2 regions of the Bariatricus sp. SGI.019 genome follow, and region 2 is predicted to be linked to the other one. Evidence: riboswitches for the same ligand, from Rfam matches in the RefSeq annotation. Region 2 holds a riboswitch; the other holds the start of a gene.
What was found. Region 2 has a riboswitch for thiamine pyrophosphate ahead of thiC (phosphomethylpyrimidine synthase ThiC). Riboswitches for the same ligand answer to the same signal wherever they lie in the genome.
Positions count from the first base shown of each region.

Region 1 (23,309 bases), on a different contig from region 2:
TAGGAGAAGATTAGTTATGCATCCGACATTCCTGTTTTGATTGGAGGGTCATTAAGAATGGGTGCATGTTGACCGGTAATACATGAATAATACCAGTGTAAGTACCAGACACATTCCTTCTGCAAGTGTTGCTGCCATCCAGATACCATTTCCCCCAAGAAGTCTTGTCAGGATCCGGAGACTTATGGCAACAAAGATGAATCCTCTTCCCAGAGAGATGGCCATGGCAGACTTGGGGTATTCGATTGAAGTAAAGAATCCGCCAATAATCACGTTAAACCCACAGAGCAGAAAGGAGTAAGAAAATGTATAAAAGATTCTTACAGAATCGGCCCGAAGTTGTGCTAATTCCGGTGAGATGAACAAGTTTACAAGTGGACTTGCAATCGCCCGGGATATCAGAAAAGCTGCAATGGAAAACACCGTCCCAAAGCAAAGAGCATATTTTAAAAGACGATGATAATTCTGTGGCATCTTCCTGCCATAATGATAGCTGACCAGAGGTTGAATTCCCTGAGCGATACCTGCCATCGACATGACCACAATGGTACTGACGTAGGTGACAATGGTATAGCTTACAATGGATTCTTCGCCTAGATATGCGAGAATCGACTGGTTGAACAGGAAGATGACAATTCCTGCTGAGAATTCTGTGATTCCAGAAGACAGACCGATCTTTATGGTACGCCACATAAGAGACAGAGATGGCGTGAACCTCACCAGTTTCATATGGGTCTTGGTACTGCAAAAGTGAGTCAGATACAGTAATACAACACACAGTTGTGAGAGACCTGTCGCAAATGCTGCGCCCCAGACTCCTTTGTGAAAAGCGATGACAAACAGATAATCCAGAATACAGTTGAGAATCGTTCCGGTAGTGACGATAATCGTTGCTTTCATAGGATAACCATCGGTCTTAATCAATACCTCCAGCGAATAAGAACAGATAAAAAAGACGCTGAAGCATGCAATCGTTTTCAGGTATGTCTGGACGTAATCCATGGTGAGTTCCGTTGCTCCCAGGAATAACGCAATCTCTTCGGATTTCCACAGGACGATCCATGTAATCAACAGAGACACAATAATGGCGGTTAGAATATTATGGGTAAATACTTCCCTTGCTCTTGCATCTTCTTTTTCTCCTAACAGCATGGCAATGATGGTAGAGGAACCTACGGAAAATAATAATGCCACGGAGAAAAGGAAGGTAACGAATGGCATGGCAATATTGACACCGGACAAAGCCAGTTCAGATACTCCTCTGGCAACGAACATGCCATCTATCATCGTGTAAAGTGCATATACCCATTGGGCAACTAGCGATGGAATGATAAAACGAAAGAAATCATGAAGTAATGATTTTCCTTCTAACTTCATAGTAAAACCTCCTTGTTGTATTCTATACTAAACCTTGGTATAATACTAAGGTCAAGTGAAAATGAAAGAAAAAAGGATTTATATGAAGAAATATTTTAAAATCGGAGAGATATCACAGCTATACCATATCGGGGCAGATTCTCTGAGATATTATGAAAAACTGGGAATACTAAAGCCAAAGCGTGGAGAGAATCAGTATCGTCTCTACCATCTGGATGATATCTGGCGGTTGAATGTTATTCGTGAATTGAGAGAACTTGGTTTTTCCATGGAACAGATTGGGGATTACCTGAAGCATCATACGGTTAGTTCTACGAAAGAACTGTTGATGGAAGAGCTTCATATGATCGAAGAGAAGCAGGAGAAGTTGAGGCAACTACAGAAGAATGTAGAAGAACGTATTGAAACTCTTTCAGAATGTGAAGAAAAAGTGCTTGGAGTCGTGCAGTTACAGCAATTGCCAGATCGAAGCTGTTATTATATCGAGAAAGGATATGAGCGGGATGAAGAGATGGATGTGCTGATCAAGCAGCTTCTGAATAAGAATCCCGATAAATCCTATATCATAGGAAGCAATCATATCGGTTCTGTAATCTTGGCAGAAAGTGCAAGGAACCAAAGATGCCGGGAATATGAAGGTGTGTTTATCATAGATACGGAGGGCGATATGGTCATACCGGGCGGAGAATACCTTACCATCAGTTACCGGGGCAATTGCAACCAGAATTATCAGTGTCTCCCCAGGTTGCTTGCTTATGCGAAAGAACATGGGTATCGGATGGTCGGTGATGTGTATGAGATCCTCTGGGTGGATATCCATGTATCTGGAAGAGAAGAAGAACACATTACAGAGTTACAGATTCGGGTTGAGGAGAAGGCACGATTCGATACATGATCTCTGCCAATTCTTCTGGTGATTCTTTAAAACCATTCGAGGACCAGGTAATATAAAGGTTATACAATGCACCGGCAAAAGCCTGAAGACAGTAATAGAGTTCGATGCTGTCTCCTGGGTGATACCAGGTCTCCAGGACATACTGACTGATTGCATTCAGGAGCATATGGCTTAGACCGCTTTTGAAGAGACTGTCAATAAATTCCTGATGTGCTTCAAAGTAAGAAAAACAGTGCAGAAGATTTTCTGAAGAATAGAAATGTTTGTCCAGTGACAGAGATTTTGCTTCCTGCTTGTAATTCATCAAAGCATCTTCCAGATAGGAAGCAAATATATCTTCTTTGGACTGATAATTACGGTAATAAGTCATTCGGGAGACGCCGGCCTTTTCTGTCAGTTCGCAGACCGATATAGCGGATAAAGGTTTTTCCTTTAATAATTGGATCAGTGCGGTAACAATGCATTCCTTTGCAAGGATATTAGATTGATTTTTCCGTTCTTTATTCATGAACAAAACCCCCTGATTTGTAACAGTTATTAGTAATTATCTTGAATTAAAAATTCTGAGATGTTACAATTTGTCACATCTAATTATAAATAGAATGGGAATTTATTTCAAGTTGTAAAAGAATATTTGAAACAGGAGGATATAAGTGGATGAAAACGGCAGTCGTAACAGACAGTAACAGTGGAATTACACAGGAAGAAGCAAAAAAGGAAGGGATATTCATTCTCCCTATGCCAGTCATTGTTGATGGAGTAACGAGATATGAGGGGCAGGATCTTACTCAGGAGATGTTCTATGGAAGCCTCACGAGCGGAATCGATGTCACAACATCCCAGCCTTCTCCGGGGGATGTGATGGATCTGTGGGACAAGGTGTTGGCCGGGGGATATGAAGAACTGGTATATATTCCGATGTCCAGCGGACTGAGTAATTCCTGTGAAACTGCGATTCTCTTGTCCGATGATTATGATGGTAAAGTTCAGGTCGTAGATAATCACAGAATCTCTGTTACGCAGAGAGAAGCTGTTATGGAAGCCGTGAGGCTTGTTGCTGCAGGAACATCTGCGAAGGCAGTCAAAGAAGATCTGGAAGCAAGAGCTTATGATTCTAGTATTTATATTACAGTGGATACATTGGAATATCTGAAAAAAGGCGGCAGAGTCACTCCGGCAGGTGCAGCTATAGGAGCAGTGCTCAATATCAAACCAGTCCTTACTATACAGGGAGAACGTCTGGATGCATTTGCAAAAGTTCGTGGGATGCGTAAAGGAAAGGATAAGATGATCGAAGCTCTAAAGAAAGATATAGAAGAAAGATTTTCAGAGATGGACAGAAGTCGAATAAGGATTGGCACAGCAGGAGCGGGATTGACGGCCGCAGAAGCAGAGGAATGGTGCAGCGAAGTGGGAAAGGCTTTCCCATGGGCAGAAGTTTATTATAATCCTTTGTCTATGTGTATTGCAACGCATACCGGACCGGGGGCTATAGGGATCGGATTTAGTATTGTTAAGTAAAGGGACAAAATGATATGTTGTATACAATTCCAGATTATTATCATATGTTTACCTGTACAGCAGATCAATGTGAAGACACCTGTTGTGCAGGATGGCAGATCGTAGTTGATAAGAGATCTTTGCACCGCTATAAGAAAGTAAAGGGGAATTACCGAAGAAAGCTGTTTCGGTCCATAGACTGGAGAAAGGAGACATTTCGACAGTCAGAAGAGAAAAGATGTGCATTTCTGAATAAAGATAATCTGTGTGATATGTATTGCAATCTGGGAAAGGACAGTCTATGTAAAACTTGCCGCCTATATCCCCGCCATGTAGAAGAATTTGAAGGCGTCCGGGAGATTACTTTATCGGTGTCTTGCCCAGAAGTGGCAAGGATTCTCTTGTCAAAGGAAGAACCGGTGACCTTTTTAAATTTTGAAAAAGATGGAGAAGAAGAGTACGATGATTATGATCCGTTTCTCTATTCAAAGCTGGTAGAAGGCCGGGAGATTATGGTGAAGATTCTCCAGAACCGTGAGATCAGTCTGGAATTAAGGGCTGGTCTTGTACTCGGGATTGCCCATGATATGCAGGTGCGAATCAAAAAGGGCGATATATTTTCCTGTGATGAAGTATTTGTAAAATATCAGACAGAATCGGCACGGGAATTCGTCCGCATGAAGATGGAAGAGGGCAGCAATCATAGAGAACAGAGATACACATGGGCAAAGAACATGTTCGAGCATCTGTATTCCCTGGAATTGCTTCGGGAAGAATGGCTGATACAGTTAAAGGAAACGGAGCATGCTCTGTATACGGCAGGTTCCCTTAGATATGAAGCATTACATCAGGAATTCCGAAACTGGATGGAGGAAAATATGCCACAGTGGAAGATACAGAGGGAACAGTTACTGGTATATTTTATCTTTACATATTTTTGTGGTGCTGTCTATGATGGACAGGCTTATAATAAGGTACAGATGTCAGTCACCAGTGTGTTTTTAATTCGGGAAATTCTGTTGTCTCGTTGGATTAAAAATGAGAAGCAATTGGATTTCGAGGATGTAGTGAATGTTGTCTATCGATATTCGAGAGAAATAGAACATTCGGATCAGAATCTGGAATTGATGGAGAAAGGAAATAGAACCTATGGATACAGTACAGAAATTATTTACTTTCATTGAGAAGAGTCCCAGCCCATTTCATGCGATTGAAAATATGAAGCAAGAATTAGAGGGGCAGGGTTATATTCAGCTTTTGGAAGGAAGTGCCTGGAAACTGGAAGAAGGCGGCAACTATTATGTGATTCGTAATAGTTCCGCAATCATTGCATTTCGGATTCCTAAGAGAGATTTTCTTGGTTTTCAGATTATGGCAAGCCACAGCGACTCCCCAAGTTTTCGTATTAAGGAGTATCCAGAGATGGAAGTGGAGAACCATTATGTGAAGTTAAATGTGGAAAAATATGGGGGGATGCTCTGCGCTCCCTGGCTGGATCGTCCGCTGTCAGTTGCAGGGCGGCTGGTTATCAGGGAGGGGAATCGTCTTGTTACGAAGCTGGTCAATGTGGACCGTGACTTATGCATGATTCCGAATCTTGCGATCCACATGAATCGAGAAGCCAATGAAGGCTATAAGTACAATGCCCAGAAGGACATGCTTCCGCTGTATGGTTGTGAATCAGCCAAAGGGACCTTCATGGCGCGGGTCGCAGAGGCGGCAGGTGTGGAGGAAGAAGACATTGTTGGAAATGATCTGTTCTTATATAACCGTATGAAAGGAAGTGTCTGGGGAGCATCCGAAGAATATATTTCGATTGGACGTCTGGATGATCTGCAGTGTGCATTTGCATCTTTGCAGGCATTTCTGCAGGCAGCAGATGGCGAAAGTATTCCAGTTCATTGCGTGTTTGATAATGAAGAGGTTGGAAGTAGCACGAAGCAGGGAGCCGGATCGACATTTTTATTCGATACACTTCTTAGGATTAATGAAAGCCTTGGGAGGACATCCAGTCAATACCGACAGGCTCTGGCGTCCAGTTTTATGTTGTCTGCTGACAATGCTCATGGCGTGCACCCGAATCAGCCGGATAAGGCCTGCCCGACGAACCGGCCTTATCCGAATGGTGGAGTTGTGATAAAGTTCAGCGCCAATCAGAAGTATACGACCGATGGAATGGCAGCAGCAATCTTCACACAGCTCTGTGAGAGGGCGAAAGTTCCATATCAGACCTATGTGAACCGATCGGATATCCTTGGAGGCTCTACACTCGGAAACATATCGGGAACCCAGGTAGCTGTCAATACGATAGATATTGGATTAGCACAGCTCGCAATGCATTCTCCTTATGAGACCGGCGGAGCGAAAGATACGGATTATCTGATCAGGGTTGCTAAGGAATTCTATCAGTCATCAGTTGTGGAAACCGGTTCGGGAGAATACATGATTAGATAAGATTTATTTAAGGAAGAGATAGATTACCTGGTCTGTCTTTTCCTTTTTATTTTGCTCAGTAAAAATGTTAAGTTTCACCGCGTTGAAGCAAGAGATATAGAGATGATAAAATGATTGTATCAATACATCTAAAGACAAATCAGGAGGAAAGTGTATGAAGAGAAAGTGTATGAGGAAACTAGGGAAACTGTCACTTGTGCTGGTTCTGGTGCTGGGAATGGCATTTAGTGCGGCAGGGTGTGGGAATTCTGGAGGTTCTGCTGAGCAAAAAGAAGAAAAGAAAACAGAAGAAAAAAAGGAATCTTCTGAAAAAAAGTCAAAAGAGAAGGATCTGACCATTGATGAAACGGTTCTTGTCGACTGGGAAGGACTTAAGGTTACGGCTACATCTATTGAAAATGATGAATATAGCAAAGAACCGGCGATCAAATTGTTGATAGAGAACGACACAGAGTATGGAATCAGCATCGCGGTATCGAAGTTATTTGTAAATGGATGCTATATGCCAGATGCTTATTTCGGAGTGAATCTGTGTGATGTGCCGGCAGGCAAGAAGGCAAACGAAACATTACCGTTAAACCCATCTAGTGATGAATTTTTGAAAAAAGCAGGGATTGATACGGTAGGAAGCGTTGATGTAGAGTTTACAGTCAGAGATTCCAGTAAAGATTATTATGATGATAGTTCCGTATTGTATACATCAGATGTAGCGAACATCCAGACATCTGCATATGACAATATGGACACGGATGCAATCGCAGAAGGAACAGAATTATATAATCAGAATGGTGTCCGTATTGTAGCAAAGGAATTATCTGCATTTTCAAGCATGGATTATGGATTATATCTATATGTAGAGAATACAACAGATATGGACATTATATTACAAAGTTATGACGTGTCTGTCGACGGATTTGTCCCGGAAGAAGGCGGAGATATGAATTCCTTTGAGATACCGGCAGGGACCTATTCCGTCGATGCTCTGGTCATCTGGTATGATGAGACGGTTCCGGATGAAAGCGCAGTGGAAGATGTGAAAGAAATGCAACTTGGATTGAAAATATTCGATGCGGCAAACTGGTTCTATGGTTATGACGATGAAGGATTAATCGCAGATACAGGAATGCTGACCTATACACCATAAAGACACAAGAATACAGGAGAAGATTGGAGGATCTCGTATGAAAAGAAGATGGACAGCAATGCTCATGGTCCTGGCCCTTGTACTGGGGCTGGCCGGATGTGGTGGAAATAGTTCTTCAGGAACAAAGTCATCAGGGAGTAAAGAAAAGAAGAACAGCGGTACAAAGTATGAATGTGATCAGGTTGTCTATGACCAGGAAGATGTCAAGATGACGGTTACCGGATATCAGATTACAGACACAAGTTCACACGCAATACTTATTGAAGTGGAAAATAATACGGATTCAATGATTGCGGTAGATAAAACCAGCTTGAATATCAACGGATATATGATTGATGAATATAGCGAGTTTATGGGAAGTGAGAATATTTCATCGATACTGGAAATGCAGAAAGAGACGGGAGATGACTTTGACAAATTTGTAGAAAATTATTTTCACACTATAGATACAGGAAAGACGGAAACCGTTGAATTGAGCGTATATTTGAACGATTCATTGGAAAAGTATCTGGGGGATGTACAGCAGATAGATATTTCCATGTCAGCTATGAAATTTACCGATCCAGAGGATGAGGAAACGCTCGGTGCAGAAGATCTGCCATGGGGAGAAGTAGTAACGGTTCAGACGGATGCATATGATGGGGAACTCAAGCTCCCAGAGATAGAAGGAGATGAGATATTTAATCAGGATGGTATCCGAATCGTTGTTCTTGGAAAAGAACTTGATGAGGACAAAGAGCTGACGATCGATGTATTTGTTGAAAATAGTTCCGATAAAGCAGTCTTCGTATCGGATGAGGATCTTTCGGTGAATGATTTCATGATGGATGCATTTCTGAATGTTCCGTACATCATGGAGGCAGGGGTGAAAGTTATCGGAGAGTTATCTAGTTTTGATGAAGTAGATGCTGAAACGATGGATGATATCGAGAGCCTGGAATTCTCCATTGAGGTCATGGATGCAGATACATATACATCCATAGGTACGGCTTCCTACACAATGGAATAGTGAGAGAAGAATTACAGCTTCATCATTCCGGACATAATGCATCCACCTCTGGCGCCGCAGGATAGTACTTCGGATAACTGCTGCGCATCTGGATGTATTCCGCCAATAGCATAGACAGGTATGTCCACACTCTGGCATACCTGTCTTAAAAAATCTGTTCCTCGCGGGGGCAGATTTTTTTTACAGTCTGTGGCATAGATATGACCGGCTGTCAGATAAGCAGCGCCAAGTACCTGGGCTTTCTTAGCATCTTCGACGGAATGGACGGAGGTGCCGATGACAGAAAAGTGCTTAAGAATGGCAGGATGCTCCTGTCGGTAATCCTGAAGCAGATGAAGCGGCAGATGGATGGATGTGCAGTGCAGTTCATGTGCAATTTCCAGAAAGCTATGGAGAATGCAGGGAACATGGTTGGCGTTACAGATATCCATTATCTCACGCGCCAGTACACGGTATTCTTCTTCCGGAAGATCCTTTTCCCTTAAGATTACTGCTTTCGGATGTAAGCGGCAGATCCGCGCAATCTGTTCCGGCAATGGCCGGGAGCAGATCGTGCGGTTGCTGACTGCGATGATATTCTGATATATATTTTCTCCTTTATACATATACATAATCATTCATGACTGGCTGGAGATCATGCTCCAGAAGGGCGTTGTATACTTCATCAACGGATCTTCCGTCAGAGATCTCGAACTGGTCGTCTCCTTTTTCTTCAATCTCATCGACATGGCTGCCGATTCCGGTGCTGACACCGGCAGATATCTTGGTGGCCGCAATATTTACCAGATTGTCACGGACACGGGCACATTCACGGGTGGATACAGTGATGCTTGCAAATGGCATGAAGAGCCGGTAAGCACATACCACCTGAAGAAGCTGAGGTTCGTGAACATCTTTTGGATTGATGCGGTCATTATTAATGATCGGACGAAGCCTTGGACAGGAGAATGCAATCTCTGCATGAGGGTATTTGCGCTGCAGAAGATAGGCATGATATCCGGTGGCAAATGCATCCTTGCGGAAGTCATCCAGACCAAGAAGAGCAGCGAATCCGACTCCTCGCATGCCACCCTTTAAGGCACGTTCCTGTGCATTCAGACGATAAGGGAAGATCCGCTTATGTCCGGCAAGATGAAGCGTCTCGTACTTGTCTGAATTATAGGTTTCCTGGAATACGGTCACATAATCGGCACCGCATTCGTGAAGGTATGCATATTCATCGGAGTTCATCGGATACACTTCGAGGCCGATGACCTTGAAGTATTTTCTTGCGATTTTGCAGGCTTCTCCAATGTATTTTACATCAGACATTTTACGACTTTCACCGGTCAAAATCAAGATTTCCTGAAGACCTGTCCTGGCAATGGCAGCCATCTCCAGTTCAATCTCTCGGTCATTTAATTTGGCGCGGTTGATCTTATTGTGACAGTTAAATCCACAGTAGATGCAGTAGTTTTCACAATAGTTGGCAATATAAAGGGGCGTAAACATATTGACACTGTTGCCAAAATGCTTTCTTGTCTCCTTCCGTGCAGCCTGTGCGATCTCTTCCAGAAGTGGAAGTGCAGCAGGAGAAAGAAGAGCTTTAAAATCTTCCGGTGTCCGATTATCTCTGGCAAGAGCCTGTCTTACGTCGGCTTCTGTATATTGGTCATAATCATATTGATTCATCTCAGAGATGACTCGGTCCATAACATCTGATTCTAATACTTCCATATCAGGAAGATAGGTCATATGATCGATCCGGTTTTTCTTCTGGTCTTCCAGTATCTCTTCACTTAAGATACTTTCATTTACGTGTTCATCCTTCATCTGTACACCTCCTTAATCCTGTAAGAATCCGGTCAGCGGGGAAGAAGCACTGGCGCCTTTTTCAATCGTCCGTCCAAGACCAGACAGATATGCACTTCTTCCGGCCTCGATTGCCTTTTTAAATGCTTCTGCCATTACCGGAATGTCACCGGCAGTGGCAATGGCAGTATTAGCCATGACTGCAGAGGCACCCATCTCCATAGCTTCACAGGCCTGAGAAGGGCGACCGATACCGGCATCTACAATAATTGGAAGATCGATCTCGTCAATTAGAATCTGGATGAAATCTTTGGTGCAGAGCCCCTTGTTGGAGCCGATTGGAGAGCCAAGCGGCATAATGCAGGCAGCGCCGGCGTTTGCAAGGTCTCTGGCAGCATTCAGATCCGGATACATGTATGGCATTACTACGAATCCCTCTTTTGCCAGGATTTCCGTAGCTTTGATGGTCTCATAGTTATCCGGCAGCAGATATTTGGAGTCGTGGATAACTTCGATCTTCACAAAGTCTCCGCAGCCGACTTCACGGGAAAGACGGGCAATACGGACTGCTTCTTCTGCATTTCTGGCTCCGGAAGTGTTGGGCAGGAGCGTTACATTATCCGGGATATAATCCAGGATGTTGGCAAGTCCACCTTCGTTTGCACGGCGAAGTGCCAGTGTGATAATCTGTGCTTCTGCCTTCTCGATGCAGGCTTTCACAAGTTCTAAGGAGAATTTCCCGGAACCCAGGATAAAGCGGGAAGTAAATTCATGTCCGCCTAGGATAAATTTATCGTCATTCTGATTCATAGATGTTTCCTTCTTTCTTTGATTATTCATAGTTTTCGATGCTTTTTTTGAAGATTATACGCTGGTTTCGCCCAGAAGGAGTCGTGTAATCATATTTGCTTCGTGGGCGGCACAGATAGCAACCCGCGGAGCCATGAGTCCATTTCCGGCAGAAGGTTCGGTGGTCTCATCCCCACAGAGATAGAAGTTGGAAGTGACCCTCCGGGTGCGGATGGAATTACTGCTTCCATATCCTGCCATACCGGAACCGGATACCAGCTTCTTTTCAGGAAAATGTTCCAGGATTCCATTGACCAGCAAAGCCTTGGCCTCCGGACGGTCGAAGGCTTCGCAGATAATAGAATCATTCTGAAATAATTCCGGCAGATTCTCTTCTGTGACTTTTACACAGTCTGTGCGGATATCCAGGTAGGGATTGATCCGCAGAAGCTGTGGTTTCAGAGCATCGGTCTTATACATACCGATATGCTCTGTAAAGTATTGTTGACGATTCAGATTCGTAATGTCTACGACATCAAAATCAATCAGATGCAAGTGTCCGACGCCGATACGGGACAGTGCAAATGCAACATTAGATCCAAGTCCGCCAAGACCTGCAATGGCAACTCTTCCCTGAGACAGTAATTCCTGAACCTGTGGGGAATGACGCTCATTGAGTGCTTCATAGATCTGTTCTTTTGTAAGTTGTTTCATATTCTAGCCCCCTCCTACAAAACTTACCACTTCCAGTTTGTCTCCATCTTTCAGTGTAACGGCAGCATAATTCTTCTTAGGAAGAATCTCGCCGTTCATCTCTACGGCAATCCGTTCGATCCGATACTGGTTCTGAGCCAGATATTCGGCAACGGTGATAGGCTTTTCCAGTGAAACAGCCTGTCCATTTACTGTGATCATGTGTGTCTCCTTTCCCGGCAGTCATAAGTGATCAGATATAAAAAAGAGTTCACAAAGTAATACACCCGTGGTGGTGCACCCCTTCATGAACTCTCGCTCACTCTCAACTTTACCGTATTCTGTTTTTAAGATAAGGCCTTCTGTATAAAAAAAGAGAGATACCAAAGCATCTCCCGCATTTTTATTCGATACGTTCCTACGTTGGCATTATCCAAATCAGGTATATGGGTCGAAGTTCTCAACTTCCTCTCAGCCTAGTACATAAGCTCCCCGTTTCTGTTTACAGGAATTAGTATAGGAAAATATGAAAAAAAAGTCAACCAATTTTGTAAAAATAATGATTTTACATAGATTTAACAATTCCCCGATTCTGTTTTTACAAAAGAAGAGTACGCTGAATAACGTAAAATAGGAGGAAACATGCATGAGAGTAAAAAAATTCTTATTAGTTTTACTTGCAGCAAGTATTGTGATCGGCAGCACTGCCTGTCAGGACAGCAGTGAGTCTCAGGATACTGTAAAAGTAGAGGGGCTGGATGAACTGGGAGAGATACAGGTGATCTCCAGAGAAGAAGGTTCCGGTACAAGGAGTACATTTGCGCGGCTTGCAGATTTTCAGGCAGAATCAGAAGATCAGGCGGATCAGACGCGGACGGATGCACAGATTGCCGGTAATGCAGAAGAAGTGATAGATATGGTAAGCGATGATGATGCGGCAATTGGCTATGTATCAGAGGGCTCGATACAGGAAGCAGAAGGGATGAAGCAATTGAAAGTGGAAGGAATTGCGGCAGATGCCGGAGATAAAAAGTATCCTCTGAGCCGTTCCTTTTATCTGACATATGTAGGAGAGCTAAACGAGGTAGAAGAGGATTTCCTGACTTATATCCACGGTGCAGGGCAGGAGATTGTAGGGGAGAATTATGAAACGGTAGCGAAGAGCAGTACGTTTCTGTCGAATAAGGCCGGCGGAACGATTACCATAAATGGATCTACTTCTGTTGCACCACTTATGGAAGAACTGGCAGAAGCCTATATGTTGATTAATCCGAATGCAAAGATTGAGATTGAACAGTCTGATTCTACAGAAGGATTGAATCAGGCGATGTCCGGAAAGTGTGATTTTGGAATGGCCTCCAGAGACTTAAAAGATTATGAGGCAGAATTACTTGATTATGAAATCATTGCCAATGACAATATTGCAGTCATTGTAAATGAACAAAATCCACTGGAAGATATATCATTGGACACATTAAAGAAAATCTATACCGGTGATATCAATGAGTGGAAAGAGTTAAATGAAGCTGGATAGAGTATGAATAATCAGAAAACGTTCCTATAGATTCAAATACAAGTTCATAAGATAGAAGGAGATTAAGATGGATAGTAAAGTACAGATAGTCTTTGGCCTGTTAGGCGGACTGGCAATATTTATTTATGGGATGAATATGATGAGCGAATGCCTCCAGAAAGCGGCAGGAGAGAAGATGAAAAGCATTCTTGCAATGCTTACGAAGAACCCGGTGCTTGGAGTGTTAGCCGGAGCATTGACAACAGCGGTACTTCAGAGCAGTAGTGCGACAACAGTCATGGCAATTGGATTCGTCAGCGCAGGGCTTATGAATCTGCCGCAGGCAATCTCAATTATTCTTGGTGCCAATATCGGAACCACAATGACAGCGCAGATCATTGCATTTAAGATCAGCGATTACATATATGTAATTATCTTTCTCGGATTTATTATTTCCTTTATTGCAAAATCAGAAAAAGCAAAAAGCATTGGCCAGACTCTTTTTGCATTTGGTCTGTTATTCCTCGGAATTGAGACCATGGGAGATGTCATGAAACCACTTGCATCCAGTCCGGTATTTACCGATATGATCGGAAAGGTTGCAGATATCCCGATTCTTGGCGTTGCAGTGGGTACTCTGATGACATTAGTCGTGCAGAGTAGCAGTGCCACGATTGCGGTACTTCAGAACTTCGCTTCACAGGCAGGACCAGATGGAGTGACCAGTATCCTTGGCCTTACCGGTGCCATTCCGATTCTTCTTGGCGATAATATTGGTACAACAATTACGGCATTACTTGCCAGTGTAGGCCAGCCAAAAGATGCCAAGAGAACAGCGGTTGCACATTGTATCTTCAATATATCAGGATGTCTTCTGTTCATCTGGTTTATCAATCCATTTGCCAAATTTGTGCAGATGATATCTCCAAAAGGACCAGAAGTGGAAGTAATCTCCCGGCAGATTGCCAATGCACATACGACGTTTAACTGTGTAATGACATTGATCTGGATTCCGCTGATCTGGCTGATGGTCAAGATTGTAATGCGCATTGTACCGGATGGAAAGAAAGAGCTTTATGATCCGGCAGAACCGTTGTATCTGGATGAGAGACTGGTCAGCCAGCCGACAGCAGCATTACAGCTTGTTGCAAAAGAAGTGGTTCACTGCGGCGAAGTGGTCAGAACGATGCTTCAGGATACATCGAAAGCAGTAAAGAAAGAGGAAATGCCGCTTTTGGAAGATGTATTTGAAAAAGCAGCGATTGCAAGCAATCTGAATGGAAGAATTACAGAATACCTGGCAGATTTGTTCTCTGCCGGTGTACTGACAGAAGAACAGGCAACCCAGACGGCAGGAATTATGTATGTCTTAAGCGATATTGACCGTATGGGATCCTTGTGTGAGGATGTAGCAGAAGGCATTAGAGATAAGATAGAAAAGAAATACAAATATTCTAAAGATGCCATGAAAGATCTGGAGAAGATTCTGAATATGATAGAAAGTATGTATTCAGAGGCAATGCAGGCGATGACCACAGGCGATCTGGAGAATGCCAAGAAGATTCTTAAGAAGAAAGAAAAAGTGATTGAACTTGATATCAATATGAGAAAAGGCCATATGACCAGAGTTGGAAAGGGCAAATGTGCGGCCAACCTTACGGCGCCATTTAACCAGATTCTGCACAGCATTGATCGTATGAGTAATAGTTGTATGAATATTGCAGATGCAGCCCTGGGACAGGTAGATCTGAATTATTTCATTAATGTAACAGCAAATGGAGAGGAAATGAAGGCCTGATGATGATATTGGCTCTGGGAGAGACTTTAGAAAGTATCGATGAAAACCAATTAATACAGGAAAACAAACAGGCAGTATTTATCACAGATTCCCGGCATGCGAAAGAAGCCATGTCGCTTGCCGGGATGATATACGAAGGTGATATCAGTCTGTCAGAAGTATGTTTTTGTAAGATCGAGACCCAACAGGAATGTCTGGCAGGGTCTCTTTGTATACCCAAATTACTGGATGTTCTGGGCAGCAGATATCGAATCCTCTTCTTCATTAATCAACGCCATATTGTGATCATCGATGATGATGACTTTGCCAGACGGCTGATCGTGAGGATTCGAAGAAGCAAGTCTAAGCAAGGGAATACCAAAGAACGATTTATCTATAATTTCATCACGCAGTTCATGAGCAGAGACCTGGAACTTCTGGGACGCTATGAGCGTCTGATTATGACAATGGAAGAAAAAGTCCTGGAAGGAAAGACCGAAGGGTTCCAGAATGAGATCATACCAATTCGCAAGGAACTCCTGACTTTGCGGGTATATTATGATGAATTGATGGATATGGGAAAGGAATTGGAAGAGAATGAAAATGGATTCTTTGCCAAGAAGCAGCTGCGCTACTTTGGAACCATCGCCGACCGTGCAGACCGACTGATGGGAAGAACGGCGCATCTTCTGGAATATGCACAACAGGTAAGAGATGCCTATCAGTCTCAGGTAGATGCCGAACAGAATAAAAATATGCAGTTTTTAACCGTGGTATCGACCATCTTCTTCCCACTGACACTGATCACTGGATGGTTTGGAATGAACTTCAAAGACATGCCAGGCCTGGAACATGGATATCCCGGCGTCTGTGTGCTTAGTCTCATCGTAGTCGTATTCTGCATCCTGTTCTTCAAGAGAAAGAAGATGCTGTGAAGAGGGGAAATCTTGGTGGTTGGGGGCCGAATTCGAGGGGATGGGCAGATTGCTTCGATGCTTCGCTCTCATTCAACTCTTGCACCGGGATGTAAACTCTCCAAAGATTCGCGCAAAGGCGCTCTTCTCTGGAGAGCCAACATCGCGGGCAAGGATTTTCATTACGCTCCGCTTAGCCTTCTCAATCTGCCCATCTCCTCGAATTCTCCGCCAACTACCGGCAGGGATTCCCAAGAAGCGTAAGGGGCGGAATCCCTCCCCGGATGAGATGTTCCTGCGATTGAGAATGTCAGGCGCGAGGGGTGGATGGAGGGTTTGTAATCCGTCTGGACAAGCGATAGAAGCCGTTACAGAAAAAAGAGTGATAATTTTGCATGAAGATTTGGTTTCAAACCAAATCTGAAAAGGCTGCTGAGCCTCGAAATCATCAAGATTTCGGGGTGAATCAGCCTGGTTGCAAAATTATCACTCTTTTTTCTGTTAAGGATTCTTAGCGAAGGGCATCGGATTACAAACCCTCCATCCACCCCTCGCGCCGTACACTCTCAATCAAAAAACAATCTCATCCAAGATTCCCCTAGTGGATCTCACTGTGCAGCTTCTGCAGGGATTGCACCTCTCCGTTGCCATGTTCTTTTACATAGCGGATACCTTTTGCGGTGGCTCTTGCGGCGGCAATTGTAGTCATATAAGGAATCTTTGCCTTGATTGCAGCTTTTCTCAGGTAGCTGTCATCATGGATACTGTCCTTGCCGACCGGAGAGTTTACGATCAGGTCAATCTTTCCGTTGGTGATCATATCCAGAATATTCGGACGGCCTTCGTATAATTTCTTTACTTTTTCTGCCTCGATTCCGGCAGCACGAATCAGTTCATAGGTATTGCCGGTGGCAATGATCTTGAAACCGTCATCTGCGAAGCTCTGAGCAATCTCAACAACTTCTGCTTTGTCCTTGCGGTTTACAGAGATCAGAACAGTGCCTTCCAGTGGAAGCTTGGATTGTGCAGCTTCCTGAGCCTTGTAGAATGCTTCCCCATAGTAAGAAGACAGTCCTAATACTTCGCCGGTAGATCTCATCTCTGGTCCTAATACAGGATCTACTTCCTGGAACATATTGAATGGGAAGACCGCCTCTTTCACTCCATAGTATGGAATGTTTTGTTCTTTTAAATTTGCCACAGGTGATGGACGTCCGGTAAGTTCAGATGTAATAATGTCGGTGGCAAGCGGCACCATGCGGATATTGCATACTTTAGATACCAGTGGTACAGTACGGGATGCACGTGGGTTTGCTTCCAGGACGTATACTTTTCCTTTTTCAATTGCATACTGCATGTTCATCAGACCTTTGACATGCATTTCTTCTGCAATCTTTCTGGTATACTCTTTAATAGTCTGTACATTTTCTTCGGAGATGTGTACAGATGGAATGATACATGCGGAATCACCGGAATGTACGCCGGCAAGTTCAATGTGTTCCATGACAGCAGGAACGAAGGCGTGGTTACCGTCACTGATAGCATCTGCTTCGCATTCCAGTGCGTGGTTCAGGAAACGGTCGATCAGGATCGGACGGTCAGGGGTTACGCCGACGGCAGCTTTCATGTAGCCTTCCATGCTTTCAGCGTCATATACGACTTCCATTCCACGTCCGCCGAGAACGTAAGAAGGACGAACCATGACAGGGTATCCGATCTCTTCTGCAATCGCGAGTGCTTCGTCTACGGTTGTTGCCATGCCAGATTCAGGCATCGGAATCTCCAGTTTATCCATCATCTCACGGAACAGGTCACGGTCTTCGGCAAGATCAATGACAGAAGGAGAAGTTCCAAGAATCTTTACACCGTTTTTTTCAAGCTCTGAAGCAAGGTTCAGAGGAGTCTGTCCGCCGAATTGTGCGATGACGCCGACTGGCTGCTCTTTTTTGTAGATGCTTAATACATCTTCTAAGGTTAATGGTTCAAAATACAGTTTATCGGAAGTATCGTAATCTGTAGACACTGTCTCAGGGTTACAGTTTACAATAATCGTCTCAAATCCTAATTTCTTAAGAGCCAGAGATGCATGTACGCAGCAGTAGTCGAATTCGATACCCTGACCGATACGGTTTGGTCCGCCGCCAAGAATCATAATCTTTGGCTTGTCTGTCTTGACAGGATTCTTATCTTCTGCATTGTAAGTAGAGTAGTAGTAAGCACTGTCAGGAGTTCCGCTGACATGGACACCTTCCCATGCCTCTTCTACGCCAAGTTCAATGCGTCGGTTACGTACGTCTTCTTCCGGAATATCCAGAATCTGGCTTAAATATTTGTCAGAGAAACCATTTTTCTTAGCAGAAATGAGCATCTCATCAGAAGGCAGGCTTCCTTTGTGTGCAGCGAGTGCTTCCTCTTCTTCAACGAGTTCTTTCATTTGTTCAATGAAATAAGTCTTTACCTTCGTAATATCGAAGATCTCTTCAACAGTGGCACCTTTACGCAGTGCTTCGTACATAATGAAATGACGGTCACTGGAAGGAGTGATCAGCATCTGTAAGAGTTCTTCCTTACTCTTCTGGTCATAATCTTTGGCATGCCCAAGACCATAACGTCCGGTTTCCAGGCTGCGGATGGCCTTTTGGAAAGCTTCTTTGTAGTTCTTTCCAATACTCATGACTTCACCGACAGCACGCATCTGAGTACCAAGCTTGTCTTCTACACCTTTGAATTTTTCGAATGCCCAGCGGGCGAATTTAATAACAACATAGTCACCGTCTGGTACGTATTTGTCCAGAGTACCGTATTTTCCACAAGGGATATCCTTCAGAGTCAATCCACAAGCCAGCATTGCGGATACCAGAGCAATCGGGAAACCAGTTGCCTTGGAAGCCAATGCAGAAGAACGAGAAGTTCTTGGATTGATCTCGATAACTACGATTCGGTCAGTTACTGGATCATGAGCAAATTGTACATTCGTTCCGCCAATGACCTGTACAGACTCTACGATCTTATACGCCTGTTCCTGCAGCTTTTTCTGACATTCTTCTGAGATGGTAAGCATTGGAGCAGAACAGAAAGAATCTCCGGTATGCACACCCAGTGGGTCAATATTTTCAATAAAGCATACGGTGATCATATTATTGTCAGCATCGCGAACCACTTCCAGTTCAAGTTCTTCCCAGCCAAGGATGGATTCTTCCACCAGAACCTGCCCTACCAGACTGGCTTGAAGACCTCTGGCACAGACTGTTTTTAATTCTTCTTTATTATATACAAGGCCACCGCCTGCACCACCCATGGTGTAAGCCGGACGAAGAACGACCGGATATCCAAGTTCATCAGCAATATCAAGGGCCTCTTCAACACTGTAAGCGACTTCACTTCTTGCCATCTCAATACCAAGAGCATTCATAGATTTCTTGAATTCAATGCGGTCTTCCCCTCGTTCGATGGCATCTACTTGAACACCAATAACTTTTACATTATATTTATCAAGAATTCCCTCTTTAGCAAGCTCGGCACACAGATTCAGTCCAGATTGGCCTCCAAGATTAGGAAGCAGCGCATCTGGCCGTTCTTTGGCGATAATCTGTTCCAAACGTTCCACATTCAACGGCTCGATGTAAGTAACATCTGCCATCTCAGGATCTGTCATGATGGTCGCAGGATTGGAATTCACCAATACGATCTCATAGCCCAGTTTACGTAATGCTTTGCAAGCCTGTGTCCCTGAGTAATCAAATTCGCAAGCCTGTCCAATGATGATCGGTCCGGAACCGATAATAAGTACTTTGTGAATATCTGTTCTCTTTGACATTTGTTTCCTCCTCAATATGACATACTGTTTTATCTTTTTCTATTATATAGGAGAATTGAAAAAAGGAAAATGAAAATTTATAGAAAAGATGTATTTCTTGCTTTTTTATAACAAAAGTCCTATATTATTAAGAGACAAAAAAAGGAGATTAGAAAATGACATCATTATTATTAGTTGTAATATATCTGGCTTTTATCAGTCTTGGATTACCAGATGCGCTTCTGGGATCAGCATGGCCAACAATGTACCAGGAATTGGGAGCATCGGTATCCTGGGCAGGAAGTGTATCTATGATCATATCGGCAGGAACGATTATTTCAAGTCTTGCAAGTGATCGCCTGACCAGAAGACTTGGGGCGGCAAAGGTTACGACAATCAGTGTATTTATTACAGCAGTTGCTTTATTTGGCTTTTCAGTAAGCCATGCTTTCTGGATGCTGTGTCTATGGGCGATTCCTTACGGACTGGGAGCAGGAAGTGTGGATGCTGCGTTAAATAACTTTGTAGCACTTCATTATCCTGCAAGACATATGAGCTGGCTGCACTGTATGTGGGGCGTTGGTGCCAGTATAGGGCCAATCATTATGGGATGGACCATTACCGGAGGGCTTCGCTGGAATGGAGGATATCGTATTATCTCGCTGCTGCAGATTATTCTGACTGCTATATTGATAATCAGTCTTCCATTATGGAAAAAGAAATCGACAATACATTCAGGAGAAAGTACAGAATCAGAAGGGCAGTCTCTTCAACATCTGACATTTTCACAACTGCTTAAGAGAAGCGGAGTGAAAGAAGTTATGGTATGTTTTTTCTGTTATTGTGCATTAGAGACTACAACAGGAATGTGGGCTGCGAGTTATTGCACGTTAAACCGAGGAATTTCAGCAGAACAGGCAGCAAGATATGCCAGCCTGTTTTATATTGGAATTACCGTGGGAAGATTCATATGTGGTTTTATTACTTTGAAGGTGAATGACCGGAACATGATTCGAATGGGGCAGATTCTGATCGTATTAGGAGTTTTATTGGTGATCCTACCTCTGAGCCAAGAGCTTTTACTGGCAGGGTTGGTGGTCATAGGATGTGGATGTGCACCAATCTATCCATCCATTATTCATGAAACGCCGCAGAATTTTGGAGCGGATTTGAGCCAGTCTATTATTGGCGTGCAGATGGCTTCGGCGTATACGGGTACTTGCCTGGTTCCGCCAATCTTCGGCTTAATTGCACAGTACATTGATGTTGCTTTATACCCATACTTTTTGGCTGTGATATTGGTTCTTATGATTGTGATGTCAGAAAAGCTCCATATTGCAACGAGCCGTAAAGTATAGTTATTATGATCTTGCAAGATGTAGTCAGATAGACATAAGTTGGATAAAGTTGTTAGGATAATAAGGAGAAATATTATGACATTAGAGGAAGTTCGAAAAGAAATTGATGCGATAGATTCACAGATGAAACCGCTGTTTCTGAAGCGTATGGAGTGCTCCAGACATGTGGCAGAGGCAAAAGCTAAGACTGGGGGCGATGTGTTTTCTAAGGCCAGAGAAGATGAGATTATCAATAAGCGCGCAGCCGATGTGAATGCAGAAGTTCGGGAAGAGTATGTAGCATTCTTGCAGCATCTTATGAGTGTCAGCAGAAGATATCAGTACGGGATTCTGATGGGGATGCAGGATCATGTTCTGGAAGAAGTTCTGAGAACAGCAGGTCTGGATGCAAGAGAGGAACATCATCAGGTGGAAGTTGCTTTTCGCTGCAAGCGCACCGTGGGCAATGTCAATCTGTTCTTGAATATGGCAAACCTGAATAAAATAGACATCTGTCACATGAATTTTGAGACGATAGATGATGAACAGACTGTAACGATGACGCTTTGCGGCAATGTCAGAGAAAGCAATATGAAAAGATTAATCTGCCAGATGGGAAAAGAGGCAGAAGACTTCCGAATACTAAGATTAAAATAAGAGAGAATAACAGCGAAAACCCGTTAACCTTATCGGCTAACGGGTTTCGTTGTTGTTATAGTTATCTAAAAGGAATGAGAGTAAAGTGCGGCACCTGGTATTCAATCCAAGGTGCTTTTACTTTGTGAGGGGGGAGATAGTTGATGTGTTCTTCAACTATCTGTACTAAAGTATAAAGTATAAATGTGTCTAAAGTATGTTAAATCCCTTAAAGAAATCGAAAATTTCTTAAGAAGAAATTAAATTATTATTTCCTTTTTATTCTCAGAACTTATCTTCGCTCTCTGTCGATGAACATAAGAATGAATGCCAGAAACATCATCACAGAACAACATAAAATTGCCTTTTCGTGAAAAATCTTGATAAAAGCATTTCCTATTACAGCACCGATGACAAAGCAAAAGATGATGCCATAATAAAGCAGGCCTTTTTCCAGATGCCCTTTCTCTTTTGTGTAGAAATAACTGCACAGGTTCTGAGTGGCACTTCGCAGATTGCCGATACACATGGTAGTTGCTATACCGTTTCCATGTATCTTGCGGAAACTTTCCACCTGTATTCCGCATGCCAGAGAAGTCAGACTGTTCGCCAACAGGTTCATGTTATGAGGCATAAAACTTACTGTTGCCAGGATCAGAGCTTCAAACAGTACGGAAATCTGCCTCCAGTGTAATCGGATTATTCCTTTTATCCGAACAACATCGGCCAGGGCGATTCCAATGGCAAAAGCCAATACAGGGAATAGATACCGTACGACCAGATGAAAATTGCCTTCAGAAAGAGAGACACCTAAAAGAAGCATATTTCCAGTCTGGGCATTGGCAAATACCCTGCCGCGTTCCAGGTAGGAGTAGGCGTCCATGAAACCGCCGGAAAGTGCTAATATGATTCCTAATTCTATAGATTCAGAGACTTGAAGTGCACGTTTCATAATAAAGTTCCTTTCTGGCTTGCATTGATTTCGCACCAATTATAGGAGGATTCTTTTTCCATGTCAACAAGTCCAGAAGTAAATTAGCACTTTGTATAATAATTGTCAGTTTTACAAATTCTCTTTAGCAAAATTTTAAAGGGCCAAAGGATTTCCCTGAAACTATAGCTGAAAACAGGGAATTGTGGTATGATTAATGACAAGCTGAATATTATGGAGGAAAGCGATATGGAAAAATCAAAAGTTTATTTTACCAATATGAAAGCATCGTTCAATGAGAATCTGCCACAGAAGTTAAAACGCCTGATTCGTACTGCAGGTATTGAGGAGATTGATTTTAAAGATAAATATGCGGCAATTAAGATGCATTTTGGAGAACCGGGGAATCTTGCATTTTTACGTCCAAACTATGCAGCTGTCATTGTAGATATGGTAAAGGAACTGGGAGGAAAACCATTCCTTACAGATTGTAATACTTTATATGTCGGTGGTAGAAAGAATGCACTGGATCACTTGGATTCTGCGTATCAGAATGGATTTTCTCCATTTTCTACAGGCTGTCATGTGTTGATCGCTGATGGACTGAAGGGTACAGATGAGGTACTGGTACCTGTAGACGGAGAATATGTTAAAGAAGCGAAGATTGGACGTGCAGTCATGGATGCAGATGTATTCATTACGTTGAATCATTTCAAGGGACATGAGGCTACCGGTTTTGGCGGAGCACTTAAG
Region 1 is NZ_JBNPOQ010000014.1:23,579-46,887, reverse strand. Features, by position in the region: gene ACQRD1_RS10260 (NYN domain-containing protein) at 1-14, shown strand, start outside; gene ACQRD1_RS10255 (MATE family efflux transporter) at 52-1,377, opposite strand; gene ACQRD1_RS10250 (MerR family transcriptional regulator) at 1,460-2,272, shown strand; gene ACQRD1_RS10245 (TetR/AcrR family transcriptional regulator) at 2,223-2,780, opposite strand; gene ACQRD1_RS10240 (DegV family protein) at 2,930-3,793, shown strand; gene fliB (flagellin lysine-N-methylase) at 3,808-4,956, shown strand; gene ACQRD1_RS10230 (M18 family aminopeptidase) at 4,922-6,226, shown strand; gene ACQRD1_RS10225 (hypothetical protein) at 6,381-7,370, shown strand; gene ACQRD1_RS10220 (hypothetical protein) at 7,408-8,379, shown strand; gene ACQRD1_RS10215 (thiamine phosphate synthase) at 8,391-8,984, opposite strand; gene thiH (2-iminoacetate synthase ThiH) at 8,977-10,191, opposite strand; gene ACQRD1_RS10205 (thiazole synthase) at 10,204-10,980, opposite strand; gene thiF (sulfur carrier protein ThiS adenylyltransferase ThiF) at 11,035-11,673, opposite strand; gene thiS (sulfur carrier protein ThiS) at 11,677-11,874, opposite strand; TPP riboswitch at 12,051-12,157, opposite strand; gene ACQRD1_RS10190 (substrate-binding domain-containing protein) at 12,299-13,186, shown strand; gene ACQRD1_RS10185 (Na/Pi cotransporter family protein) at 13,254-14,963, shown strand; gene ACQRD1_RS10180 (CorA family divalent cation transporter) at 14,963-15,877, shown strand; gene carB (carbamoyl-phosphate synthase large subunit) at 16,455-19,673, opposite strand; gene ACQRD1_RS10170 (MFS transporter) at 19,829-21,010, shown strand; gene ACQRD1_RS10165 (chorismate mutase) at 21,086-21,646, shown strand; gene ACQRD1_RS10160 (YoaK family protein) at 21,918-22,577, opposite strand; gene ACQRD1_RS10155 (DUF362 domain-containing protein) at 22,806-23,309, shown strand, end outside.
Region 1: linked by a shared signal. The riboswitch ahead of thiS (sulfur carrier protein ThiS) and the one ahead of thiC (phosphomethylpyrimidine synthase ThiC) in region 2 are both predicted to bind thiamine pyrophosphate.

Region 2 (9,266 bases):
CGATCAATGCCTCTACCACTTTACTTTGCTTTGCCACACGGTACAAAGTCATCTTGATAGAAACTACATCTTTATCTTCTGCGGCTTCGTTTAACAGATGTAAGAAAGGGCGAATTGATTCATAAGGATAAGAAAGAAGCTTATCTTCTTCTTTTATCTGTTCTATGATACTTCTTCCTTCCTGAAACTGATCTGATTTTTGAGATGTTCTTTTGGGGAAGAACAGTTTGGTTTCTTTTCGAAGAAGATCTTGTATCTGAAATACAAAAGAAAGATCAAGCGGTGTTGAAGTTTTGAACACATGATTCTTTCCTAATTCGAGATAATCACAAAGAAGGGAGATGCCATAAGAATCCATTTCTCTTGAAAGCTCCAGACGGATTGGTGCCAACTTCTTCCTTTGCTTAATGATACCTACCATAAATTCCCGGTAATCCAGATCTTCATCATACAGAGCGTCCGCGTCAATATCTGCATTTCTTGTAACGCGCATAAGGGATTTTGATTTAATCTTATAGCCCTTGAATATTTTTGATACAAAATGTAAAATTAATTCTTCTGTCAATATGTAACTTCCCTGCATGCCAGGAATATTGACCATACGGCCAAATACACTACCGGTACATGGAATCAGACCTATTCTTTCTTTTTTATTCTTTGTTTCCAACACAACAACTGCATATATCTCTTTATTGCGAAGAAATGGGAATGGCTGCCGTCTACCTACAACAGTTGGCGAAATTAGTGGGGCAATCTCTGAATCAAAATATTTTTCCAGATACTTGCATCCTTCGGAATCAATATCCTGGAATCTTAAAATTTGAATTCCTTCTTTTGCAATACATTCCATGAGTTCGTCATAGACAGCTTCTTTACGGCAGTCTGTCTTACGAGTCTGCTTCAATATTGCATCTACTTGTTCCTGAGAAGTCATCCCTGTCTTATTCTCCCGGATTTCTTTTTGAAGCAATGTCTGATCAAAAAGTGAACCCACACGCACCATAAAAAATTCATCCATATTAGTCTGATAGATTGACATAAATGTCAGCCTTTCACATAACGGCACAGATGGATTTTCTGCTTCTTCCAGTACTCGTTCATTGAATTTGAGCCAGGATAATTCTCTGTTCATATACATATTATCCATTGTATACACCTTTCTTTATCAGTATTGTATAAGTTTATATCGTATTACATATATCACAACTACAAAAAGAGCATTTATAATCTATGTTAAATTCATGTAAAAAAAATCTCCGTGATTTTGTCACGGAGATTTTTGAATCTAAGCTACTTTATATGGTTTTCTTTTAAATATTTCTTTTGCTTTTGGATCAACTTTAGATTCCATGCTGGAATAGTACCTTATCATATCGTTTTTAATCTGTTTCCGGTTTCTTCTCTCTTTACGCATAACACAGACATCCTTTCATGGTTCATATAATACTTAATATATCTTTTGATAAAGATAATTTATCGTAGAATTATTTTTATTATATGAAATCACGTTTAAGTCTATGTTAAATCCGGACTTTCCTCTAGCACAGAAGTGCAATGTGGACATCTAAGTGCATCAATTGCAATCTCACTTTTGCAAAACGGACAAGTTTTTGTCGTTACAGGCGCTTCTTCCTCTTCTTTTTTCGGTGCAAACTTTGCAGCAGCGTTGTTCATTGCTTTGATGATTATAAACAGTACTAATGCCATAATCAGGAAATTGATGACAGCTGTTAAAAATTTTCCATAATTCAAGGTCACCTCACCAAGAATATTCCAGGACAGCTTGTCAAAATTCATTCCTCCAAATAATCCAAGAATTGGATTGATGATATCTTCTACAAATGAAGACACAATACTGGTAAACGCACCGCCTATGATAATACCTACTGCCATATCCATGACATTGCCACGGCTGATAAACTCCTTAAATTCTTTTATAAAGTTTTTCATCTTTCGTCTTCCTCCTTATGATCGAACTGTTATTAATCATTATAATAAATAGTCTATAAACTGTACAGAATAATTACTACATTTTCTGATATTAACAGACGCATCATTCTTTCCTTGAAAATCAAATTCAATAATTTGTTATTGTATTTCACAAAAAAGCACGATATAATAACTAAGTATAAAAGGGGTGCTTGCTTTAAGCAGGCTGAGAGTAAGCTAGTGTGCTTTAACCCATGACCTGATTTGGATAATGCCAACGTAGGGACATAAAGTATGAATTATGTACGGTATGCTTCCTTTGCGTACCGTTTTTTGTTTTATAAAAACATTTCGCGAGAATGCACACTTTTGCTCTTTCTCAATACCTCATGCGGCAGATTGGGAGCACCACCTTTTGCCGCACTATAAAATTTAATGAATATGTTCATTAAAAGCAAAGTGAAGGAGGAAAAGAATATGTCTGGTTACACAACACAGATGGATGCTGCCCGTCAGGGTATCGTCACACCTGAAATGAAAATTGTTGCAGAAAAAGAACACTGGGATGTAGAAGATCTGCGCAATGCAATTGCCAAAGGAGAGATTATCATTCCATGCAACAAAAAACACACTTCTTTGAATCCAAGCGGAGTAGGCGCTAAGTTAACTACAAAGATTAATGTCAACTTAGGAGTCTCCCGCGACTGGAAAGATGTGGATATGGAGTATGAGAAGGTACGTTCTGCTGTAGAAATGGGAGCAGAGGCAATCATGGATCTAAGTTCCTATGGAGATACCAGAAGTTTTCGTCGTAAACTCACACAAGAATGCCCTGCCATGATCGGTACAGTTCCAATTTATGATGCAGTCGTTTATTACCACAAACCGTTGGGACAGATTACTGCGCAGGAATGGCTGGATATTGTAAGAATGCATGCAGAAGATGGTGTGGATTTTATGACGATTCATTGTGGTATGAATCGCGCAACGGCTGCAAGATTTAAACAGAACAAACGTCTGATGAATATCGTATCTCGCGGAGGCTCCATTATGTTTGCCTGGATGGAAATGACCGGGGAAGAGAACCCGTTCTATGAACATTATGATGAGATCCTTGATATCTGTCGTGAATATGATATTACGATGAGCCTTGGAGACGCATGTCGTCCAGGCTGTATTGCAGATGCTACTGATACCGCACAAATCGAGGAGTTGATTACCCTGGGAGAACTGACCAAGCGTGCCTGGGCCAAGGATGTACAGGTTATGATTGAAGGACCTGGACATATGCCTATGAATCAGATCGCTGCAAATATGGAAATTCAAAAAACCTTGTGTCATGGTGCACCGTTCTATGTACTTGGTCCATTGGTAACCGATGTTGCTCCTGGATATGACCATATTACTTCTGCTATTGGAGGCGCAATCGCAGCTGCATCTGGCGCTGCATTTTTATGTTATGTCACTCCGGCTGAACACTTACGTCTTCCAAATGCTGCTGATGTAAAGGAAGGTATCGTAGCTGCAAAAATCGCAGCACACGCAGCTGATATAGCAAAAGGAATTCCTGGCGCAACAGATTGGGATTATCAGATGAGTGAAGCAAGAAAACGCCTTGACTGGGAAGCAATGTTCAAGCTTAGCATGGATCCTGAAAAAGCACGTCGTTATCGTGAAGAAGCAAAACCAGAAAAAGAAGACACCTGTAGTATGTGTGGAAACTTCTGCGCAGTAAAAAATACGAATCGAATCCTGGATGGAGAAATTGTAAGTATTTTTGACGAGTAAATGGGAATTTAGATGAGTTAGTTGGTAATGGGTGTGTACGGCGAGAGGATGGATGGGATGGTTGCCATTGCGGAGTCCTTCGCTAAGAATCCATAACAGGAAAAGAAGCAGATATTTTGTGACCAGGCTGATTCACCCCGAAATCTTGATGATTTCGAGGCTCAGCAGCCTTCTCAGATCTGGCTTGAAGCCAAATCTTCGCACAAAATATCTGCTTCTTTTCCTGTAACGGATTCTATCGCTTGTCCAACGAATGGCAACCATCCCATCCATCTTCTCGCCTGACATCCCCCAAATCCGCAACTTCCTCATCCGGGAGGATTCCTGCGCGTCATGCAGAGGGAAAGATATCAGTAATGATATTGTCAAAAAACAGGCAGAATAACTAACTGATTCTTCCATTGAAATAATGATAAATAGTATAAAAACATCGCTCCCCATTGCGCTTCTCGCCAGGAATTCCTCCAGATGAGTTTGTTCAGTAATTGGGAATGTCAGGCGCAAGGGAGTTGGATAGGCTGGACGGAAACAGACCAGCCTATCCAGCTTCCTTGCGCCGTACACCTTCCAATTACCAACTAACTAATCTAAATTCCTAACTAAATTACATATTTAATCTTTTTGTTCAGCTTCATTAGTTCATTTGCAAATTCTCGATTCTCGTATAATGCAACGAAAACGGTACTCATTCTTTTCGACTCGATTCCTACCCGGTCAAAGGATGCGGCAAAGGATGCTGAATAATTTTTCATTTTCCGTATTGATGTGATTTCTTGTGTAGGGAGAGTCTTTGTCAATAATCCAAAATGTATTACTACTTGTTTTTTATCAACAATAACTTCGTTTCTAAATAATACGGGAATAGAATATAAATCTACTAAAACTAATAAAATCAGATATCCCCATACCGTTGTAAATCCGACATTGAGTGTAATTCCCAATGTAACCCCATTTAATAGTGCGATAACTACATACCACCATATATCGATTTTCCCTTTGAATGTCATAAAAAAGCCTCCGTTGTTCATTCGTATTTGCTACTGCTATTATACATACGAATTTCAACGGAGACAATCTTTTTTTGTTTTCTTTTATTCTACATTTTTGTCTTCATCTGCAACATATTCGAAAAAGTCAAAATCGGCATAATGTTTGTGCTTGACACGGTCGGCACAGGTGATTCCTACCATGGTTCCTGTAAATTCTCCATATTTGCAATATTCATCCGAAAATTTTGTTGTATCAAAGACTCTTCCAATCTTTTGATACTTGTTTCCATCCAGGCTCCACTCGAACCAGGACTTACGTCCTTCAATGTAGAGTCGCAGATAGACTGGGCCATCTTCTATCGGAATCCGAGAATTTAAGAATTCTGTTTTCTCTCCATTTTCAAGCTGAATAATTGACAATGCACTCTGGCTCAACGTTTCACTGTAATATTTTCTGAGATTGATATAATTCATATTGTCATAATATAAGATGAGCCCAGCACTATGCTGATGAACTACTGGGACGAATTCCATTTTTGTTGTAATTCTGGCATAGACACTTGTAAGCTTGCGGGCAAGGATACTGACCCTATTCAGTGATGTACGGGATTCTTGTCCGCGGATTCTGACGTAACCCGGACGAGCCTTTACATCTGCAAAGGATTGAGGCATCATTCTTGGAGCATAATACCAGATGCCGAGTTCTTCGGAATCAAAATCATCATAATCCGGAATCTGTGCAACCGGATATTCCGCAAGAGTGCTTTCTGGAACTTCAACCTTTGCCAGATTACTTCCGTCTGCCATGCGAAGCCAATGATCTTTCGTCCACATCATTTTCTGAATTGCCGTCTCTCTTCCAAGTGTACAGCGCAGTTCCGGTACAAACGACCGTGCAGTCAGATGAACCAGATAGACTTCGCCATCCGGTGTCTCTACGTAACTTCCATGTCCTGATTTTTGAAGTACAGATTCTGAATTATAGTATTTCGGCTTTAAATGATCTGGATCATGACGCTCATAAGAATCTCCCGGAACCGATGTCACAATTGGATTTTTGGGATCTTTTTCATATGGCCCCCAGATATTAGCTGAACGTCCCATGGTCACACAGTGATTATATCCTGTGCCACCCTCTGCACACATAATATAATAATAGCTATTCTTTTTAGTCAAATGGGGTGCTTCAATACAGCCTCTGTCTGTTCCGCCACTCCAGATTCGCTTTGGATAACCAATGATTTCTTTCTTTTCCGGTGAATATTCCACCATACAGATTGCTCCTGGTTTTTCATAGCCTTCTCTCGTCTCCCATTCAAGGGATACAACCCATTTACGTCCGTCATCGTCATGGAATATTGATGCATCAAAGCCAGAAGAATGAAGATAGACCGGTTCACTCCATGGACCTTTGATATCCTTTGCTGTGATCAGATAATTATCTACGTCAAAGTATCTGGCATTCATAGAATTCATAATGCCATATACCACATAGAACAGATCCTCTTCCTCACAATAAGTCAGGCAAGGTGCCCAGATTCCCTTCGCAGAAGGTAATTTTTTTAGGTCTACTTCCTGGTCATCTGTCAGAACATGAGTATATAGTTCCCAGTTCTTCAGATCCTTAGAATGGTAGATTGGAATTCCAGGAAACCATTCAAATGTGGAAACTGCAAGATAATAATCTTCCCCTTTTCTGCAGATACATGGATCCGGATTAAATCCGGGAAGTATTGGATTCTTTATCATAATTTATGTTCTCCCTATATTAACAATTCTCTTCTATCTGTCCAGTGATAATGGAATTCGGCGGAATCACAAACTCAAACTGCTGACCTGCAATACGAAGATAACAAGTCTTAGATTCTGATTGCCGATTCAGCAATACAAATACTATACTGTCATTATTATTTTTCCAAGCCGTCAGATCTAACTGATCTGTATACTTTGTGCTTGCAATCCTTATTGCTCCTGGCTTTATAAAATTTGCGAAATGGCAGTAATATCCCAGACACATGCGATCTATTAACCGGTCATTCTCCATATCAAACATATAAGGAGCCTCGCAGTAGTTCTGCGTGTGATTCGGTCCGCCTTCTCCATCTAGTAATATGTTCCAGTCATAAAAACCAACCATCCAATGATTAAGATTTCCAATCATATCATGGGCGAGGCGAGCGGCGTTCTCCGCTTCAGCATCTTTATCATATTTGCCAAATTCCAGACAGCTTTCGGAAAGTATCAGTTTTTTGTCGGGATGAATCTGATGAACCAGGTCTAATGCCTCAAAGTGATCTCCACTATACCAGTGAAAAGCAAGTCCATCAACCATAGAATCTGTTGTCTCATCAATGATTGCTTCTGCTCTGTCAAAAATGCGCTCTTTGTTATGATCCCAGATGAATATTTCGATATCATCAAGGTCATGGTTTTTCATAGCTGGTACCAGATAATCTCTTAAGAATACTTTCTCTTCTTCTGCTGTATAGACACAGGAATCCCAGTCTTGAACAGCTTTTGGCTCATTTTGTACAGACATCCACACAACTTCAAATCCTCTGTCTTTAAATTCTCTGATATATCGGCACAGATATTCTGCCCAACGTGCACGATATTCGTATTTCAGAGAACCGCCTTCTTTTCTTCCATGGTTGGTCTTCATATATGCCGGCGGTGACCATGCAGACAACATGATTTTTAACTTCTTTCCGGCTTTTTTCTCCGCTGCTTCTAATAATGGGATAATGTATTTTTCAGTATCTGCGAAAGAAAATTTCTCAAGTTCCGTATCATCCTTATATGGATCTGCTTCATACATATGGGTGGAAAAATCACAACTGTCCATATGAATTCTGACTTGATTATATCCCATATGTTCCGATGCAAAATAAGTTGATAACATTTTGTCCTGTTGTTCGCTGGATAAGTGAGAAAACACATATCCTGCGGCATCAGTAATTGCACCTCCGAATGGATGAAACGATTATTGTTACTTACTCTCCTAAATATAAAGCTTATCAACAAAAAATTCGTAGTCGTCAGATTGACCGTGCACTGAAAATGATTCAGTCTCCAGGAAAATGCAGACGAGGAAAGAATCAAAACGACCCTGCACGATTCATTCAAAAGACTAGCATTACACCAGATGGTGAAATCGCAGATAAGTCTGTTTATGAATTGGATGAAGAACGCATAAATGAAGAATCCATGTATGATGGTTTTTATGCTGTTGTAACAAACCTTGAAGATAACCCATCGGAAATCATTAAGATTAACAAGCAACGTTGGGAAATCGAAGAAAACTTTCGAATCATGAAATCCGATTTTGAAGCCAGACCCGTCTATGTACAGAGAGACGATCGTATCAAAGCACATTTTCTTACGTGTTATATCAGTCTCTTAGTATATAGATTATTAGAAAAGAAACTGGGGGAAGGGTTTACATGCACTCAGATTTTGGAAACATTACGTGGTATGAATATGACACTATTAAGCAAGGACAGTGGTTACATTCCTTCTTACAAACGCACAAAACTAACAGATGCTCTTCACAGTTCATTTGGATTAAGAACAGACTTTGAATTTATATCAAAAGCCTCCATGCGAGGAATTATTTCAAAGACAAAAAAGATAACTAGCACAAAAGCAAAAATATAGCACATATCGATGCAAACGAACAAACAGCCACATAGCCCATAAATACAGGCTTTGCGGCTGTTTTGTCTTTTATTAACTGTCAAAGATGGGATTATCATAGCAATCCTGTCTGCATATGTCAAGCAAAGCAGCCAAATTGGTCTGCTAACTATATTCTTTCGTCTGTTATCTGTAAGAGTAATTCTTTGATTTCCTGGAAATCACCGTAAAATACTACCCCATTCATTCCAATCTGCCTTGCGCCTTCAATATTTTCCGGTCTGTCATCAATAAAGAAACATTCTTCCGCAATGAGTTGATATTGATTCAGTAAATATTCATAAATACCTCTTTCCGGTTTTATAATATGTATATCACAGGATACCACGATTCCATCAAAATATGAAATCGGTGCAAATTCTGGAAAATAGTCATAAAAAGAGGTACTTGCATTAGACAGAACATATAGATGATATCCATTTTCTTTCACATATTCACAGAATTCTTTTGCACCATCGACAGGTTTCATACACATATGCCATCTCGTTGCACAATTCTTAAGTGCAGGATGAAGGCGCTCTGGAATCTGATCCTTTACACGCTCATATATATCCTCATCAGTCAGCAGTCCCCGGTCAGCATCTATCCATTCCTGCCCATTGAATAATATTTTTTTAATCAAAGCTTTGTCGTCTTCATTATCCAGAAAATAATTCAGGCAGACATCTGGATTATAATCAAGAAGTACATTGCCCATATCGAAAACAATATTTTTTATCATTATAAATCACACCTACTCTATAATCGCCTTTAATACATTTTCAGGCGCACGAAAAATTGTACATTCATCAAGTGGTATTGCACCCATTGAGCGATAGAAATCCATACTTGATTGATTCCAGTTCAGACAACACCATTCCATTC
Region 2 is NZ_JBNPOQ010000037.1:193-9,458, forward strand. Features, by position in the region: partial or broken gene ACQRD1_RS14290 (polyphosphate kinase 1) at 1-1,132, opposite strand, end outside; gene ACQRD1_RS14295 (hypothetical protein) at 1,286-1,414, opposite strand; gene mscL (large conductance mechanosensitive channel protein MscL) at 1,516-1,950, opposite strand; TPP riboswitch at 2,124-2,232, shown strand; gene thiC (phosphomethylpyrimidine synthase ThiC) at 2,407-3,717, shown strand; gene ACQRD1_RS14310 (PH domain-containing protein) at 4,317-4,724, opposite strand; gene ACQRD1_RS14315 (glycoside hydrolase family 43 protein) at 4,809-6,455, opposite strand; gene ACQRD1_RS14320 (glycoside hydrolase family 30 protein) at 6,475-7,644, opposite strand; partial or broken gene ACQRD1_RS14325 (IS1634 family transposase) at 7,677-8,363, shown strand; gene ACQRD1_RS14330 (HAD family hydrolase) at 8,512-9,123, opposite strand; gene ACQRD1_RS14335 (GNAT family N-acetyltransferase) at 9,136-9,266, opposite strand, start outside.